One region of the Bacillus sp. PK6-025 genome, then DNA from elsewhere that is predicted to be linked to it. Evidence: a T-box and tRNA genes for the amino acid it is inferred to sense, from the RefSeq annotation. Region 1 holds a T-box; the other holds one or more tRNA genes.
The links. A T-box is a leader RNA that pairs with one kind of tRNA and senses whether it is charged. The one in region 1 lies ahead of tyrS (tyrosine--tRNA ligase), so its partner is inferred to be a tRNA-Tyr.
Positions count from the first base shown of each region.

Region 2: it has a tRNA-Tyr gene. The T-box ahead of tyrS (tyrosine--tRNA ligase) is inferred to sense a tRNA for this amino acid. The anticodon was not compared.

Region 1 covers NZ_CP096509.1:693,281-697,697, forward strand. Annotated here, with positions in the region: gene pgmB (beta-phosphoglucomutase) at 1-649, shown strand, start outside; gene tyrS (tyrosine--tRNA ligase) at 865-2,118, opposite strand; T-box leader at 2,161-2,378, opposite strand; gene M1D67_RS03520 (MarR family transcriptional regulator) at 2,373-2,819, opposite strand; gene M1D67_RS03525 (hypothetical protein) at 3,017-3,583, opposite strand; gene M1D67_RS03530 (hypothetical protein) at 3,580-3,981, opposite strand; gene M1D67_RS03535 (RlpA-like double-psi beta-barrel domain-containing protein) at 4,174-4,417, shown strand, end outside.
Region 2 covers NZ_CP096509.1:180,001-184,417, forward strand. Annotated here, with positions in the region: gene murQ (N-acetylmuramic acid 6-phosphate etherase) at 1-526, opposite strand, end outside; gene M1D67_RS01035 (2-thiouracil desulfurase family protein) at 701-1,153, opposite strand; tRNA gene M1D67_RS01040 (tRNA-Glu) at 1,338-1,412, shown strand; tRNA gene M1D67_RS01045 (tRNA-Val) at 1,518-1,593, shown strand; tRNA gene M1D67_RS01050 (tRNA-Thr) at 1,653-1,725, shown strand; tRNA gene M1D67_RS01055 (tRNA-Tyr) at 1,734-1,818, shown strand; tRNA gene M1D67_RS01060 (tRNA-Gln) at 1,823-1,894, shown strand; gene rocF (arginase) at 2,020-2,934, shown strand; gene sigW (RNA polymerase sigma factor SigW) at 3,159-3,722, shown strand; gene rsiW (anti-sigma-W factor RsiW) at 3,736-4,356, shown strand.

The DNA of each region.
Region 1 (4,417 bases):
GATCACGGATACGGCCGAGCATCATTATCTCGCTTGGAAACATACTGCCGAACAAATCGGCATTGAGATTGACCGGAGCTTTAATGAACGACTGAAAGGCATCGACAGAGAGCGGTCGCTTAACACGATTTTGATTCACGGCGGTGCGGCCGGAACGTATCGGGAGGCGGAGAAACAAGAGATCATGCGCCGGAAAAATCAATACTACCAACAGCTGATCCAAAACTTGACACCGCATGACCTGTTGCCGGGAATCGCCGGGCTATTTGCCGAATTGAAAAGGGAAAATGTAAGCATCGCGTTAGCTTCGTCAAGCCGAAACGCGCCCGCTATTTTGCAACGGCTCGGGCTCATGGACGAATTTCATGCTGTCGTTGACCCGGCTGCGCTTGCTCGCGGAAAGCCCGACCCCGAAATCTTTTTGACGGCCGCAGCGCTGCTCGGTGTGCCTCCGTCTCAGTGTGCAGCAATCGAAGACGCTGAAGCCGGGATCGCCGCGATCAAATCCGCAGGGATGTTTGCGGTGGGAGTCGGTGATGAGACATCGCTGAGCGGGGCTGATTTGATCGTGCCCGACACAAACGAGCTGACATTTGAGCTGCTGAAGGAAGGATGGCAGCGCTGTTGCTGCATAAGAGAAGACAAATGAATCGTAAAATGGCAGGCCGCCGCTGGCGGCCTTATTTGCAATCAGAGAGGTGAAGGCAAAATTAAGATCAAGGTGTTCGGGAGGCCGTTCGGATATGCTTTTCGAATCGAAACCATCAGGCGATTGAATACCGACCTGTTGCAAATTCTAACGCCTGCGCTTTTCATGAAAAACAGCCTAATCGATCCTTTTAAAAGGATGATTAGGCTGAATGTTTATTGAGACATTTGCAATTTGACAAACTTCCGTTTGCCGACTTGGATAATCATACCGTGTTCGACCGCCACATCCGCATGAATCGATTCTGCTTTGATGCCGTTGATTTTAACGCCGCCGTTTTGGATCATTCGGCGGGCTTCGCTTTTGGAAGGGAGGAGTCCGAGCGTCACCAATAAATCGGTGACAGGCACCGTTCCGTCACCTTGCCAGTGTACAGGCGTTATATTGTCCGGCGCGCTGTTTTGCTGAAAAACCTTTTTAAACTGCTGTTCGGCCGCTTCGGCTGCCTCGCTTCCATGATACATGTTGACGATGGTTTTCCCGAGAAGCATTTTCGCATCTCGCGGATGAACGGCCCCCGTTTCCAAATCTTTGACAAGTCGTTTTTTATCTTCCGCCTCCAGGTTGGTCGCAAGATGGATATATTTTTTCATCAAACTGTCTGGAAGCGACATCGTTTTTCCGAACATTTCATGAGGGTCTTCATCAATGCCGATGTAATTGTTCTTTGATTTCGACATTTTTTCAACCCCGTCAAGTCCTTCAAGCAGCGGCATGAGAATGACGACCTGTTTTTCTTTTCCATACTTTTCCTGAAAGTGTCTGCCCATGAGCACGTTAAAATGCTGATCCGTTCCGCCCAGTTCGATATCGCTGTCGAGAACGACCGAATCATATCCCTGCATCAACGGGTAAAAGAATTCATGAAGCGAAATCGGCTTTTGCATGGCCATTCTTTCTTCAAAATCATCGCGTTCCATTAAACGGGCGACGGTAATTTTGCCCGCGAGCGCAATGACGTCTTCCAAGGTTAATCGTTTCAGCCATTTTGAGTTGTAGTGAAGCTCGACTTTGTTCTGATCAAGCACTTTTCCAAACTGTTGAAAGTATGTTTCGGAATTGCGGCGGACTTCTTCGTCCGTCAGCTGTTTCCTTGCGGCGGATTTTCCTGTCGGATCGCCGATTTTTCCTGTGAAATCTCCGATCAGGAGCTGGACGATATGTCCATTTTCCTGAAATTGGCGCAGCTTATTCAAGACGACAGTGTGGCCTAAATGAACGTCAGGCGCCGACGGATCGAGACCAAGCTTAATTTTCAGCGGTTCGCCGGTCAAAATCGATTTGGCCAGCTTTGCCCGCAGTTCTTCCGGGGGAATGACCTCCTCCGCTCCGTTCATATATAAGTGAAGCTGCCTTTCGACTTCCCGCTTCTCGGCAGTTGTCAGTTGATCAAATTGTTGTTGCTGCATGATAACTCCTCCTTTTTTGTATAAAAAAAGAGCCTCATCCCGATAAGGGACGTGGCTCAAATGCACGCGGTACCACCCTGGTTGAAGACCTCCGTCTTCCGCTCTATTTCAGATAACGGTTTCCCGTTCTTTGCTACTTGAAGGTTCACAAAGAAAGCTCAGGGAGGTAATTCGCGTCTGCCTTTGTACCGGCTCGCACCAGCCGCCGGCTCTCTGGAACAGGGAGACAGCCCGCTACTTGTTCCCGTCGTTGCTTATGGTTTATGAAGATTGTCGTTCACTTTTCGAAGGAGCTCGATCAATGTATTCTGCTCCTCTTTTGTCATGCCTTTGATCAGCATTGTTTCCCCTTTGTGGAACGCCGGATAGAGCTCTTCAATAGCGGCTTTTCCTTCAGGGGTGATCTCGGCGTATACGTGTCTGCGGTCTCTCGGATCCGTGCTTTTTCCGCAAAAGTTCTTTTTTTCAAGCGTTTTAATGACATTGCTCGCAGTGGCTGTTGAAATGCCTGACAGTTCAGCGAGTTTTCTCGTTTCAAGCCTGCCCCATACCCATAGATCGTAAAGAATCGAAAAAGCCGTCCATGACAATTGATATGAGGAAAGGATCTCGGTCTCCATTTTGACGCGGAGCTTTTGCGCTGACCGGTAAAGGTTGGTGGCAACCGAAATGGCTTCAAGATTCAAGGACTCGATCGGCATGCGTTTCAGCTTGATGAGTGTGTCGTGTTCTTCCTGTCGAAGATGGGGGGATCTATCCAAATCGTGACGCCTGCCTTTTTATTTTCAGAATCATTAGCTATGAAACGAATTTTAACAGATGGTTTTCATCCATGCAAGCCCTTTTTTGATATGACGAGAAAAGCCGGCATCATGATGATGACCGGCTCTTGTTTCAGCTATTTTTTGGTGATCTGTTTGCGGCGCACTTCAACCCGATCCCCTTTTTGAATGTTGTCATACTGTTTTTTCGAGACGAGGACGGCATGTTCTTTTCCGTTTTGATCTTCAATCAACAGCCAATATCTTTTTTCTTTTCGTTCAGAGAGCGCTTTTTCTTTGATTCCGGCGGTGCGGAGCATGCTTTTTTGTTCTGCTGTATATCCGCCCGCGTGGAAGATCATCCAGTATGGAAAGTAGTAATTCAAAAAGGCTGATCCAGCAGGATTTTGATTGAGTGTTTGCTTGATGCTCCCTTTGTACAGGGCATTGGACGGCAGTGTCCGCTGGATGGCGTTGAACTGACTGCTCTTGTTTAAATATTGTCGGCTCGCAGACTGATTCATATAACTGCGCATTCTCTGGTTGACTGAACCCGGACGTGTTTTTAAAGAGCTGTTATTAGCCGAGGAACTCGAAGCCTTGGTTCCGGATGTTCCATTGCTGCCTGTTGCCTCTGCTTGAGCAAAAGGCAGCAAGAGAGACAGTGCCATGATCAAAATAAGAGGAGCGCTTTTTTTCTTCATTGTTCATCACTGCTTTTTTGTTCCACTTTATCTTTGACGACGCCCTCAAGCGGCTCCTGGTCATATTTGATGTATGGGGGACGGTAGATGAAGGCTTCATGATCGCGGATTTTAATATAAGGCTGTTCGACATTTTCCACATTTTCTACATATTTTTTGAAAGTCTCCGTCTTTTCTTTCCCATTTTTCACGTATGATGCTTTCAGTAAAGGTGCTTTGTCGGATTCGCTGTCATTCACGTAATCAAACCATACGAGATCGTATTTTTGAATGGATTGGTCTTCTGAGACCTCCTGTGAACGGTCTGAAGCGGATGATGAACATCCAGATAGGGGAACGGCGAAAAGCATCGCAGCCGCGGATAACGAGATCAGTTTCGATTTTTTCACTGTGATCATCCTATTCATTTCGGTTTCTCTTTTATATACGAACGATCCCGGCAAAGGTGTCATCTGTTCTTGATAGTCTGGTAGAAAACTGGGCGTAATAATTGCATTTTAAACGTAAACAAACTGTAAAATACCATTTCTATGAAAAAAGGTATAATTTGAATGTCAGAAAAAAATCCCATTCACGGAGGATATTTTTATATGAAGAAGATACTTTTTTCTGTTTTTGTTTTGGCAGGCAGCTTGCTATTGGCATTCAATTTTGCCGGTGAGGCGAGTGCTAAAACGAAAAAAGTCAGCGGCTACATCACTTGGTACAACGGCGTGGGCAAAGTCGGCGCTGACGGCAAAAGGCTCGGCCATTGGGACTGCGCCACAAAGATGGGCTTCGATGTTCCGAGAAAAGGCACAAAAATAAGAGCCTATTCTAAAGCAAAACCAAAGA
Region 2 (4,417 bases), 510 kb from region 1:
TGATCGCCGAGTTTTTGTTGCATGTCAGTGAGACGGTCTTGGCGCCACTTTCCCTGGCATACTTCAAAGCGCCGAGAACGTATGGAGTCCGACCACTGGCGGCGATTCCGATTACGGTATCATTGTTTGAGAGGTTAACGGCTGATAAATCCCGTCTGCCGAATGCCTCGTGATCTTCAGCGCCTTCGACGGCTTTGTACAGAGCTTTTTCTCCTCCTGCAATGATGCCAATGACCGACTCGGGAGATATGCTGAACGTCGGCGGGCATTCAGCTGCATCGAGTACGCCGAGTCTCCCGCTTGTACCGGCACCGATGTAGATGATCCGTCCCCCTTTCTTTAACGACCCGACGGCGAAGTCAACGGCGGTCTTAACTTCTGGTAAGACTTCTTGTACAGCTTCGGCCACAGTTTTGTCTTCATCATTGATGATTTTCAAAATATCAATCGTCTTTGACTGGTGAATGCGCCTGGATCTTTCATTTCGGCGTTCGGTCGTTAATGAACCTAAATGGCTGTTTTCCATCGACAACTCCTCCTGATGATGAAGTGCATATATTTCTTAATTTTCAGTATATTAAGGGTGGAATATTATTTCAATAACAAAAGGTAAATATTAAAATTTTATTTCAATAAAGTTCTAAACAACGGATTGCCGACATAAAATAAAGCGCAGATGAACTGCGCTTATGTTCAGGTATTACAGCTCGTCTATTTGGTGTTCGGAAATCACGCGGAAGCCTTCTTTTTTCAGAAGCGCCGCCGTAACGCCGTTGCCGGCTATTTTTTGGCTTGAGAAACTTCCATCGTATATATGGCCGCTACCGCAAGACGGGCTGTTTTCCTTCAACACGATCGTATCAGCCTTGATTTGCCTTGCCATCTCCAATGTTAGATAAGCTCCTTTTATATACAGGTCTGTTACGTCTTTTCCCGATTCTGTGTTGATCACCGCCCTGCCGTCTAAAACGTCTTCTCCCGACCCGCCTATAATTTCGGCCGGTTCCCTTGGCGTTTGAAATCCGCCGAGCAGCTCGGGACAAGCAATCACCGCTTTTTTTTCTTCAACAAGCTTATTGATTTTCCCCACATAGCTGTGCGATCCGTTATAGCGGCATTCCACCCCAGCCAGACATGAACTTACCAGTATCATTTTTCGCGTCCCCTCTCTTGCACATCAGATAGCCCTATTTTAAACAAAATTTCTGCGTTTTTCTCAATGTTTATGAATAAAAAATTTGAAAATAAAAATTTTAATTTACCCCTTTACAAATGGGGAGGAACCTGTATATAATAACTTTTGTCAGCTTTACGAGAGCTGCTTGAAACACGATGATGGCCCGTTGGTCAAGTGGTTAAGACACCGCCCTTTCACGGCGGTAACACGGGTTCGAATCCCGTACGGGTCACCATTCTTTTTTGGACAGCACGCTGCGAATGCCGGAATTTTTAAAAGGAAGGCATGCTAAGATCGCAACGTCCTGTTGCAACGCATGCACTTGTACGTCCTGTACTGCGGAGGATTAGCTCAGCTGGGAGAGCATCTGCCTTACAAGCAGAGGGTCGGCGGTTCGATCCCGTCATCCTCCACCATTTTTCTGGATCGGTTTATGTCACAACCGCGCCGGTAACTGCATAAGATACCGTATCATGCCGGTCTAGCTCAATTGGTAGAGCAACTGACTTGTAATCAGTAGGTTGGGGGTTCAAGTCCTCTGGCCGGCACTGTTTTTGGAGGGGTAGCGAAGTGGCTAAACGCGGCGGACTGTAAATCCGCTCCCTCAGGGTTCGGCGGTTCGAATCCGTCCCCCTCCACCATTATTGGGCTATAGCCAAGCGGTAAGGCAACGGACTTTGACTCCGTCATGCGCTGGTTCGAATCCAGCTAGCCCAGTTTTTGGACATCCTGTTAGGATGTCCTTTTTATTTTGTCTTTTTTGTATAACTATTCAAAAAAATGTCTTGTTGAGTCAATTCCGAATTGGAAGGTACAATGAAGGTCTGAAAGGGGGATATCATATGTTAAAACAGCAGATTTCAATGATTGGCGTACCGATGGATCTCGGTCAGCTGAGGCGGGGAGTCGATATGGGACCGAGCGCGATTCGCTGTGCCGGTGTTAATGAACGGTTGGAAAGCCTTTGTCAGGATATTGAAGACCTCGGCGATATGACAATCGGGCAAAGAGAGGATGAGAAAGAAGGCGGGGAGCCGGCATCTGAAGAGCTGAGAAACTTGAAAGCGATTACAAAAGCGAGTGCAAAACTTGCTGAGACCGTTGATAAGATCGTGGCTTCAGGTGCTTTTCCGCTCGTGCTGGGCGGTGACCACAGCATAGCGATCGGAACGCTGGCCGGCCTTGTGAAGCATTATCAAAACCTGGGTGTGATCTGGTATGATGCCCATGCTGATTTAAATACGAAAGAAACGTCTCCTTCAGGCAATATTCACGGTATGCCGCTCGCCATCAGCCTGGGGATCGGCCATGAAGGGCTGACAGGCATCTATGGAAAAGAAACGAAAATTAAAGCGGAGAACATCGTCATCATCGGTGCGAGGTCACTTGATGACGGGGAAAAAGAATTGATTCGCGACAAAGGGATCAAAGTGTATACAATGCATGAAATCGACCGCCTCGGTATGACGAGGGTGATGGAAGAAACGATAGACTATTTGCACGGCAGAACGGACGGTGTCCATCTGTCACTCGATTTAGACGCGCTTGATCCGAACGATGCGCCTGGTGTCGGAACCCCGGTAGCGGGAGGCATCAGCTACAGGGAAAGCCACCTGGCGATGGAAATGCTGGAAGAATCGAAGCTGATTACGTCCGCTGAGTTTGTCGAAGTCAACCCGATATTGGATGAGAAAAACAGGACGGCTGAAGCGGCAGTCGCCTTAATGGGGTCGCTGTTTGGCGAAAAGCTGCTTTAGGTGCGGTTGAAGAGCGGCCTTAGGCTGCTTTTTTTTATAAAAAAGTCTCAACTTCATAATATTTAGGTTGTATAATAATTTTAAGCTAATATTAAGCGCATGATCCCTGTCAAAGCATCTACACCCTGCCAAAAATTTGATAAACTATTTTTATGAATTTAATGAAACCTTATAAAAATCAATTCGTATACATAAAGACCGGTGAAGGCAGAGGTTAGATAAATATGGAAACAATGATTAAAAAAAGAATCAAACAGGTGAAAAAAGGCGATCGTAATGCATTTGCAGACATCGTGGATATTTACAAAGACAAAATTTATCAGCTTTGCTACCGTATGCTCGGCAATGCGCATGAGGCGGAAGATATTGCGCAGGAAGCGTTTATCAGAGCATACGTGAATATCGACAGTTTTGATATCAACCGGAAATTTTCCACATGGCTTTATCGAATCGCAACCAATTTGACCATCGATCGTATCCGTAAAAAAAAGCCGGACTATTACTTGGATGCAGAGGTGGCGGGGACTGAAGGACTGACGATGTATTCCCAGGTTGCGGCGGATGTTGCGCTTCCAGAGGATGAAGTGGTTTCTTTGGAGCTGCACAGCACCATCCAGGAAAAAATCTTAAGGCTTCCCGATAAATACAGGACGGTCATCGTATTAAAGTACATTGATGAGCTCTCACTCATTGAGATCAGTGAAATCCTTAATATTCCCGTAGGTACGGTGAAAACGAGGATACACAGGGGCAGAGAGGCTCTCAGAAAACAATTAAGGGATCTTTAAGTGGGGTGATGAAATGAGCTGTCCGGAGCATATTGTTCAGCTTATGCATAAATACCTTGACGGAGACATACTACCGGAAGATGAATCGCAATTAAAAGAGCACCTCCAATCATGCGAAGACTGCAAAAAGCACCTTCATGAAATGGAAAAATCCATCGCTCTTGTCCAGAGCACGTCGCATCTTACAGCTCCGGCGAACTTTACAGCCGATGTGCTGGCGAATCTGCCGAAGGAAAAGCGAACGGCATCGATCAACAGGTGGCTTAAAGCCCATCCGTTTTTAGTGGCGGCAGCTTTGTTTATCATTTTGATGGGCGGCAGCTTTTTCTCCAGCTGGAAAAACGATCAGGATTTCAGCGTATCAAGCCAGCCCAATCTCGTAGTGAAAAACAACACGGTCATCGTACCTGAAGGCGAAGTTGTCAAAGGCGATGTGACCGTGAAAAACGGAAAGCTGATTATAGAGGGCAAAGTCGACGGCGATGTCACGATTGTTAATGGCGAAAAATATACGGCTTCAGCAGGACAAGTCACCGGTCAGATCCATGAGATCAACGAAGTGTTCGACTGGATGTGGTATAAGATTAAATCGACCGGAAAATCGGTTTTTGACATGAAGGAGTCTAAAGAGTAGAGCAAAGCGGGCGAATGAGCTTTGCTCTTTTTTTATGAAGGGCCGCCATTTCACTTGGAAA